3 regions of the Paenibacillus urinalis genome follow, and region 3 is predicted to be linked to each of the others. Evidence: riboswitches for the same ligand, from Rfam matches in the RefSeq annotation. Region 3 holds a riboswitch; each other region holds the start of a gene.
What was found. A riboswitch is a leader RNA that binds a small molecule or an ion and turns the genes downstream of it on or off. The one in region 3 is predicted to bind glycine.
Positions count from the first base shown of each region.

Region 1: linked by a shared signal. The riboswitch ahead of sdaAB (L-serine ammonia-lyase, iron-sulfur-dependent subunit beta) and the one ahead of gcvT (glycine cleavage system aminomethyltransferase GcvT) in region 3 are both predicted to bind glycine.
Region 2: linked by a shared signal. The riboswitch ahead of glyA (serine hydroxymethyltransferase) and the one ahead of gcvT (glycine cleavage system aminomethyltransferase GcvT) in region 3 are both predicted to bind glycine.

Region 1 is NZ_CP118108.1:388,533-391,814, reverse strand. It holds gene sdaAA (L-serine ammonia-lyase, iron-sulfur-dependent, subunit alpha) at 1-559, opposite strand, end outside; gene sdaAB (L-serine ammonia-lyase, iron-sulfur-dependent subunit beta) at 549-1,244, opposite strand; glycine riboswitch at 1,450-1,562, opposite strand; gene PUW25_RS01865 (MFS transporter) at 1,821-3,065, opposite strand; gene pstB (phosphate ABC transporter ATP-binding protein PstB) at 3,256-3,282, opposite strand, start outside.
Region 2 is NZ_CP118108.1:651,103-654,384, reverse strand. It holds gene acnA (aconitate hydratase AcnA) at 1-767, shown strand, start outside; gene glyA (serine hydroxymethyltransferase) at 842-2,095, opposite strand; glycine riboswitch at 2,254-2,387, opposite strand; gene PUW25_RS03010 (helix-turn-helix domain-containing protein) at 2,494-3,282, opposite strand, start outside.
Region 3 is NZ_CP118108.1:4,249,682-4,252,963, forward strand. It holds gene gcvH (glycine cleavage system protein GcvH) at 132-524, opposite strand; glycine riboswitch at 760-901, shown strand; glycine riboswitch at 903-1,027, shown strand; gene gcvT (glycine cleavage system aminomethyltransferase GcvT) at 1,198-2,331, shown strand; gene gcvPA (aminomethyl-transferring glycine dehydrogenase subunit GcvPA) at 2,331-3,282, shown strand, end outside.

The sequences.
Region 1 (3,282 bases), 1.6 Mb from region 3:
GAAGCTCAACCATCGCCCCGGCTGCCATCCCGATCGCTGATCCGACTTCTGCCTGACATCCGCCCTCGGCACCCGAGATGAAGGAATTGTTGGCAATGACATAACCTATGGCCCCAGCAGAGAATAAGCCATTCACCATATGCTCATCTTCCCAGCCAAAACGCTCCTGCGCACTTACGAAAACACCGGGAATGATGCCTGCCGAACCCGCCGTAGGCGTTGCCACAATTCTTCCCATGGAAGCATTCACTTCCGACACACCAAGCGCATAGGCCATAGCAAGTGTAGAGGCGTCACCCGAGCAGCTCTGATTGTTCTGCAAATAATGGCGGACCCGCTGGCCGTCTCCACCCGTCAGTCCACTGCGCGAGGTTGTATCCTCGTTCATCCCTTTATGCACAGCCTGCTTCATGACCTGATAGTAATCCGACATCTGCCTCACAACCTCAGCCTCTGGTGTTCCGGTCTCCTTCACCTGTTCTTCAACCATCAGCTCAGCCAGCGTCTTGCCTTCTGCCGTACAAATTGCATTCAAATCCTTCAAGTGCTTAAACCGCATCGGTATCGTCCCCCTTCTTCAAATCAATGACCTTAATATCATAAATATGAGGCAGAGACTTCAGTCTGTTAAGCACATCCGAAGCCGGTATCGTATCTGTCTCCATTGCTGTCAGCGCTTCTCCATCCCGGCCCTTACGATCGACCTGCATGAAGCCAATATTAACACCGGACTCACTTATCGCAGATGTTACTGAAGCGATGACCCCGGCTTTATCCGAGTGCCTCAGCACCACCGCAGGAAAATCACCTGTCAGCTGTACCCGAAAATCATCCAATAAAGAGACGGTAACGTTCCCTCCACCAATCGAAGCTCCCACCATCGTACAAGCCCGATCTCCTGCAGACAGCTCAAACTTGACGGTATTCGGATGTGCCGCCGGAAGACCGCTCGTGACAAACTCATATTCCATTCCCAGCTGCTCAGCCCACTCTTCTGCATTCGGTATCCGCTCATCATCGGTAGCCATATTCATCAGTCCACTGATCAGCGCCAGATCTGTTCCATGTCCTGTATAAGTGTCGGCAAAAGAGCCGTATAATATCATCTTCGCTTTCTCCGGTCTCGTTCCAAGCCACTGCCGGGCAATACGCCCAAGTCTAACAGCCCCTGCAGTATGGGAGCTGGACGGTCCCGTCATTGCCGGCCCGATAATTGAGAATACATCCTTGAACCTTGTCATCATAACTCCCCATTTCTCATTGTTTTAGGTTCTAGCTTATTGTGTGCAGAATTATCCGTTCTTCCACGCAAAAAAGGACAGAGTAAGGGTGTACATCCCCTCTCTCTGTCCTGGTACCTGAAAGTTTCGTCAGAAGTGGCCGGCGTACAGCAATCGCCCTCACTCTCACTTACCCCTTTGGCGGCGCATCGGCTCTCTCCAGAGTTGCGTCGAATCAAGGTTCTTCTACCTGAGAGATTCTGCTGTATAAGCCGGGTGCTTATCAGCTTGCTCCTTCGGTGTCCCGTGGTTTCCCCACGCGATCTCTCCCATTGATCTTCATCCGCAGTCCTATTCTTTTGTATTTATTCAAAGCTTCAAATTCACTATAAACAGATTAATCGATAAGCCGACCTCATGTCAACAAAAGTAACGATGACACCTTGTATAAAACTGGTTTGTGTTATATTTTCTAACGCATTGATATTTAAATTCTGATGGATTCACTATTGCTTCTATAATATATTATGCATAATCTTTTATATTTGCTTATACTTCTACCCCTGTTAATGCCATTGCATACGTTGATGTTAGTCTGTCCTACAATCTAATCTGTGACTTGTCTTCATCGAAATAGCCGCCTCTCGAACGCTGAAGACTAATTAACCAGAGCAACAACGATAGAAGGACTAGCACGATCGATACTGTAAAATAGACGTAACGCAGCGACACGAGCTCGGCAATAACACCAAACGTTATAATAGCAGCTATCTGAAGCAGACTAACCATCAGGCCGAATATGCTTGTTACCCTGCCCATCATGGCTGCAGGAACATTATTTTGATAAAAGGTCGCCAGACCCGTATTGGAGAAAGACGAGAAAAAGCCCAGTAGGATGAAACCAGCTGCAGCCCATACGAATGAATTCGAGATGGAGAAGATCAGATACCCTGCAGATACAAGCAGCATTCCCCCTCCCAGCATATGTTTGACTGGAATCCATTTTGCTAATATCGAATTCAGAAATGCTCCGGCGACACTTCCTGCTCCTGTCAGACTGACAATCAATCCGTATTCCAGCTCAGACATCTTAAGGGTACTGCGAATAAATACAACCTCCTGTGAGTCCAGCGCCATACCTAGCAGTAAAATAAAATGAAACAGACTGTAGACAAATATGACATATGCGTTAGATCTACTGAACTTCATTACACCGCTCCAATCAGCTGCTATCATGCGATAAGTTATCCTCTGTCCTGCCGCTTCTCCCTCTTGCACCTCTATAGGTAGCTTGGGGAGCAGCGATAACAAGAAGGCTGATATCAAGAAGGATGCTGCGTTAATATAGATCGCAATATCAGGCTTCATATATATGAGCAGCACCCCGGCAATGGCCGGACCCACCAGAAAAGCCCCCGAGGTCGTTAAACCCTGAAAAGCATTAAACTGCTTGCGTTCTGCTGCTGGTACAAGTCTAACGATATAGGTCATCGAAGCCGGTTGAAAAATAGAAGAGGCCATACTGTTAATCATCAGGCAGGCATAAATCATCCACAGCTCGGGCAGCAGCGGGAGAGCAGCTACAAATACAGTCCGGATCAAATCAGTAATGATCATAATCTGCCGCTGATTGTATCGATCCACCAAGCTTCCAGCCCAGAATTTCGTCAGTAGTGAGGCTGCTGGTGCAATGATCCATAATCCTGCAACGGCTGCAGGAGAACCCGTCATATTCAGAATCAACACGTTAATCGCAATGAGATAGACAAAATCTCCAATCCTGGAGATCCCGATACTTCCAAGCAGCAAGCCTTTTCGACGCCAATTGGCGAATGATTGCTCCATAAATAGTCCCTTTCAGGTTAGCATTGGATTGAAGAAGCTTATTTATACTTTTTCTATATTTATCCATTCAAACCCTCTCTCTAATAACCTGACTCAACGGACTACTATGCAAAAAGAGCACAGCCTCGGCTCGTTAAGCCGTAAGTATGCTGTGCTCTTCTGACTATTATGAATGCTCGATGATTTTGGATCAGCCGAAACGTCCCATAATATATTC
Region 2 (3,282 bases), 1.8 Mb from region 3:
CATACATTCAGAACCCGCCGTTCTTTGAAGGACTTGAAGGTGATCTGAACGACATCCAGAACATTCGTGATGCACGCGTGCTTGCGCTGCTTGGCGATTCTGTAACGACCGACCATATCTCGCCTGCAGGTAATATTTCGCCAACCAGCCCGGCTGGTCTGTACCTCAAAGAGCATGGTGTAGAACGCAAGGACTTCAACTCCTACGGTTCTCGCCGCGGTAACCATGAAGTTATGATGCGCGGAACATTTGCCAACATCCGTATTCGTAACCAAGTGGCACCAGGCACGGAAGGCGGCGTTACCAAATACCTCCCTACCGATGAAGTCATGTCCATCTACGATGCTTCTATGAAGTATCAGGAGAAAGGCAGAAACCTCATCGTACTGGCTGGTAAAGAGTATGGTACAGGAAGCTCCCGTGACTGGGCAGCCAAAGGTACGCTTCTCCTTGGCGTCAAAGCTGTTATCGCTGAGAGCTTCGAGCGGATTCACCGCAGTAACCTGGTTGGTATGGGCGTACTTCCGCTTCAGTTCAAAGAAGGCTATGGCTGGTCCAGCCTTGGATTGAACGGGCGTGAGACGTTTGATATCGTAGGTCTCTCCAACGAAGTTACTCCAGGTGAAGAATTGACTGTAACTGCAACACGCGAGGACGGTACTAAATTTGAGTTCCCTGTTATCGCGCGTCTCGACAGTATGGTTGACGTGGATTACTACCATAATGGCGGTATTCTGCAAACCGTACTTCGTCAGTTGATGAAATAATCGACGTACAAATAGTAAGGCCGTATCCCCTGCCTCTCGGCAGCTGGATACGGCCTTTTTTTATCTCTATTAGATTATCGAATTGCCATCTCTTTCATAAACAACGGGAACCTCGCCGCAAGCGCCTTGGTATGCTCATGTACACTTGCTGCCACGCTATCATCTCCATGACGCTTAAGCACAGCAGCAATACACTCTCCCAATATGCGCATTTCTTCATCTCCCATGCCCCTCGTCGTCAATGCAGGCGTACCGATTCGTATGCCGCTAGTAACAAATGGACTGGCTGTTTCTCCAGGTATCGTGTTCTTATTAACCGTGATGCCTACATGCTCCAGGATCGCTTCAGCCTGCTTGCCTGTAAGTCCCCAGGGCCGCACATCTATCAGCATCAAATGGTTATCCGTTCCTCCCGATACAAGTGTGGCTCCTTCTTGAATGAGAGTATCTGCAAGCACCTTCGCATTATCGACGACTCTGCCTGCATAGAGCTTAAAGGAAGGGTCCAATGCCTCTTTGAAGCTCACTGCCTTCGCTGCAATGATATGCATGAGCGGTCCGCCCTGTATGCCAGGGAATATGGATTTGTTAAGCCCCTTCGCCGTCTCCTCATCATTCGTCAGCAGCAGGCCTCCCCGAGGGCCGCGCAGCGTCTTATGCGTCGTACTTGTCGTAACATCCGCATAAGGGACCGGAGAGGGATGCAGACCCGCTGCAACCAGTCCGGCTATATGAGCCATGTCCACCATAAGCTTTGCCCCGACCTGATCAGCAATTCCCTTGAACTTTGCAAAGTCAATCTGACGGGGGTAAGCACTTGCACCAGCAATGATCAGCTTCGGCCGCTCTTTGCGGGCAAGGCTCTCTACTTGATCGTAATCGATCAGGTGTGTTACTTCATCCACTCCATAGGAGACCACATCAAACCATTTCCCTGACAGGCTTACTGGACTGCCATGAGTTAGATGTCCGCCTTGGGAAAGATTCATGCCCATCAGCTTGTCTCCTGGATTCAGGAGATGAAACAGCACTGCCGTATTGGCCTGAGCACCGGAATGCGGCTGAACATTCGCATAAGCAGCTCCAAATAAGGACTTTGCCCGCTCGATCGCGAGCGTCTCAGCACCATCCACATGCTCGCAGCCCCCGTAGTAACGTTTCCCAGGGTACCCTTCTGCATATTTGTTCGTTAGAACGGTTCCCATCGCTTCCATCACTTCAGGACTAACAATATTCTCTGAAGCAATCAGTTCCAGTGTAGCCAGCTGACGTTCCTGCTCTTGCTGAACAAAGCTGTAAAGCTGTGGATCAAAGGATTCCAAACTCATTAACAACACCTCCGCGAGATAAATGATAAATCTATGGATACGCAAAAAAGGACAGAGATCACGAACAAATTGTCGTGTTCTCTGTCCTGGGTACCTGAGAGTTTGAACGGCGTCAGCCGTCGTTACCCCTTGGGTGGCTATTGCTCTCTCCAGAGTTGCGTCCGATGGCGGTTCCTTGTACCTGAGAGATTAACTTTAAGACTCGACTAGCCATAAAGCTTGCTCCTTCGGCGCAAAAGCATCCTCATTAACGTGACCAAGCGATGCTTAAGACTCTCCCTGCCATCATCTTCCGCTTATGGATTTTTCTTTATCTGATTAAAGCAGAAGAAAGATCCTATGTCAATATAGCTGACAAAAAATCTTGATAAATGTATTTCTCTACATTTTCGGAGCAGTTAATAGGTCTCGCTGAGATGACAAGCCAGATATACCTTGAGCCAATCATCGGGATCATTTAGACTGACCTGCATCAGCTCCTCAATCTTATGCAGCCGGTGGTACAGCGTATTGATATGAATATGCAGCTCTTCGGCTGCTGCTGAAGCGGAACGATTTGCAGCCATGTAAGCTTTTAACGTGCGCTCCAGATCCTCACCCTGCTGCTTGCCCCTTGAATACAGAGGAGACAACACACTCTCAATATAATGCCCGATCTTTGCAGGCTCCTGATTGAGAAACAATTGATTCACCCCGATATCCTCATAACGGGTAAGTCCTGTCTTTTGCCTGCGGAGCAGAAAGGATAAGGCATCAAGTGCCTCATCGTTACTTCTGGCCACCTGCTCGAGGCCACTATACAAGCTGCCAATGCCCCCGCTCACGGATTTGCCTGTTGATCTTGCCCATCGCTCGGCAGCTGCTCTCATCCGTTCCACCATTTGCTTTTGCTGGGCGATATTCAGTGCTGCCGCAATAATCGTTACTTTATCATGGGAGCCAAATAGCAGCTTCTCACTATGACCAAGCTCTTTTTCCAAATCAAGTATCAGTTTACGTAAAAAAATCTCACGCTGCTTCAGATCCCCGTGCTCTCCCAGAAGGTGAAGGACACTAACGAATAGAGGAACATCCTTAGGCAGTCCAAAATTACTCATCTTGGCAGCGACTCGTTCAGGCTCACGAAACTGCACCAGCTCATTGAAGAACTCATGGCTCCGTTTGTAATACATTTCCGTGGCGGAGTG
Region 3 (3,282 bases):
CACTACAGCGATGATGCGTTATGACTATTGATTATAAGCTTCGTTATATAAAAAGAGCTGACCTCCCTTTTAGACAGGAAGATCAGCTCAAACAATTTAAATCATTACGTCATATATTAAATAATATCTTGTTACTCTTCAGTATGTGCACGATAAGCATCGGCATCCAGCAGTTTAGCAAGTGCCGCCTTGTAATCTCCACTCAGCTTCACTTCAATCATCCAGCCATCGCCATAGGGTGAAGCATTCACAAGCTCCGGTTCGTCTTGAAGCTTCTCATTCACACTAACGATCGTACCGCTTACCGGTGCAAACAAATCAGATACCGTCTTAACCGATTCAATCGTACCAATACTATCATCACTATTAATGTCCGTTCCTACTTCAGGCAGCTCCACAAACACAATATCACCCAGCTGATGCTGAGCAAATTCAGTAATTCCGATACGAACCGTATCTCCTTCTAACGTTTGAACCCATTCATGCTCTTCACTATACAACAAACCGTTAATTACTTCGCTCATGATCTCGTCAGCCTCGCTTTTTCAAAAGTTAGAATTGTGTTTCTTCTCTGGTTCCTGCCCTTTTTCCACCCATAGCGTAAAACAATCCTCATCACAATGTCAAGAATGCTAACAAAAAATATGTTTTATGGATATACTCCTTGACTTTTCGGATTTAATCACGTATTAATGTAGTATAAGCGTTAGATTGAGCGGAAGAGTTCGCTATTTCCGAACATTCTAGCTCATTAAGCGGTTGAACGTAAAGGGAGAGATTACCGCAGGATTCTTGTTCTGAGCTTCTGAGCAGAGACATTATCCGCATGGTAACGCCGAAGGAGTAAGCCCATTGATAAGCAAAGGGTGAATCTCTCAGGCAAAAGGACTTTTACCGGACGCGACTCTGGAGAGCATCCATAACCGTTCGCCTGCTACTAGAAGCGAACGTTGTTAATAAAAGGATCACCCAAGGGGAAACTCGTGAGCAGCATACGGGGTAACTCTCAGGTACCAAGGACAGAGCCTAAGAAGAACACATGCTTTATTTGCGTGTATTTTTCTTTGGCCTGTCCTTTTCTTTTTCCATTTTCCAATAGCCCTTTTTCCCTTTTCCTAAATTTTTTATTCTAATTATTCTTCTTCATTCCTTCTATCTAACTACAGCCGGAAGCCGGCTTTTGACGAGGTGAAAATTATGTCCCAATTATTGAGAACACCGCTTTTCCCTCTTTATGAACAATATCCAAATGTACGCTGTATTGATTTTGGAGGCTGGGAGCTCCCGGTTTCCTTCAGCGGAATCCAGAAAGAACATGAGGCTGTTAGACAGCAGGCTGGATTGTTCGATGTATCCCATATGGGTGAATTTCGAGTAGAAGGCGAGAATGCAGCCGACTTCCTGCAAGGAATGCTGAGCAATGACATATCCCTGCTCGAAATTGGTCAGGCACAATACACACTTATGTGCTACCCAACCGGTGGTGTTGTGGACGATTTACTTGTCTACAAGCGCAGCGATCAGTTGTTCATGCTCGTTGTGAATGCATCCAATATTGATAAGGATTGGGCATGGCTGCAAGAGCATCTGCCGGAGAACGTACAGATGGTCAATGAATCGGATGCGACCGCTCTGCTCGCACTGCAAGGTCCAAAGGCTGAAGCTATATTATCCAAAGTAACCGATGTGAATCTTGCTGAGCTGGGGTCTTTCCGTTTTGTCGACGGTGCAGAAGTGAGCGGCAGCAGCGTTATTCTATCGCGCACGGGATATACCGGTGAGGATGGATTCGAAATTTATGTCAGTACTGATGACGCACAGCAAGTATGGCTTGCACTTATGGCCGCAGGGGAAGATGAAGGGTTGCTTCCTATCGGGCTTGGTGCGAGAGATACACTTCGATTTGAAGCTAAGCTTCCGTTATATGGACAGGAGCTCTCAGCAACGATTACACCGCTTGAAGCCGGTCTCGGGATGTTCGTGAAGCTGGCAGCTGGTGACTTTATCGGTCGGGATGCACTGCTGAAGCAAAAAGAGGAAGGCCTGACCCGCAAGCTCGTCGGGATTGAGATTACAGACCGCGGTATTCCGCGATCTCATTATCCGGTCTTTGCAGACGAAGAACAAATCGGTGAGGTAACCACAGGTACCCAGTCACCTACCCTCAAACGCAATCTGGGTCTTGCACTGCTGGATATCCGGTTTACAGAACCAGGTACCACTGTTGAAGTCGAAATCCGGGGGAAACGCCTCCAGGCAGAAGTGATCAAAACCCCATTTTATAGAAGACCAAAACCTACAGCCCAAGCGGCAAAAGGAGCGAATTCGTAATGACAAATCGTTATCTTCCGATGACGGAACAAGATCAGGCGGAAATGCTGGCAGCAATCGGAGCTGAAACGATAGAGGATCTTTTCTCCGACATTCCTGAAGAAATCCGCTTTAAAGGCGAACTCCCTGTTTCATCTAAGCTGGACGAATATGCACTCACACGTCATATGTCCCGTCTTGCCGGACGCAATGTGAACGCAGATACACATCCAAGCTTTCTCGGTGCAGGTATCTATGACCATCATGTACCTTCTGTCATTAACCATGTCATTTCCCGCTCCGAATTCTATACCGCTTATACACCCTATCAGCCCGAGATCAGCCAAGGCGAGCTGCAGGCCATTTTTGAATTCCAATCCTATATCTGCGAGCTTACCGGAATGGCTGTAGCCAATGCCAGTATGTATGATGGTGCAACCGCTTTTGCAGAGGCCGGCAATCTGGCCGCAAGTGCGACTCGTCGTAAGAAGCTGGTCGTATCGAGTACCGTGCATCCGGAATCCCGTCAGGTGCTTGCCAGTTACGCACATGGTCTGAATCTTGAAATCGTAGAGATTGGCTATAAGAATGGTGTCACTGATATGGAAGCACTCGCAGCTGCAATCAGTGAGGATACAGCCGCAGTGATGATTCAAAGCCCGAACTTCTTCGGCAGTGTAGAAGATATTCAGGCGGCAGCTGATCTGATCCATCCCAATAAAGGACTTCTTATCGTCAGTGCGAATCCAATTTCACTCGGACTTCTGGAAGCTCCGGGTAAGCTTGGTGCAGATATCGTTGTTGGTGATGCTCAGCCGTTAGGAATTGCAGGCTCCTATGGCGGCCCTACTTGTGGATACTTTGCTGTATCCCAGGCCCACATGCGCAGAATTCCTGGACGAATTGTCGGTCAAACGACGGATCGTTATGGCAGACGAGGCTTTGTGCTTACTCTGCAGGCTCGTGAACAGC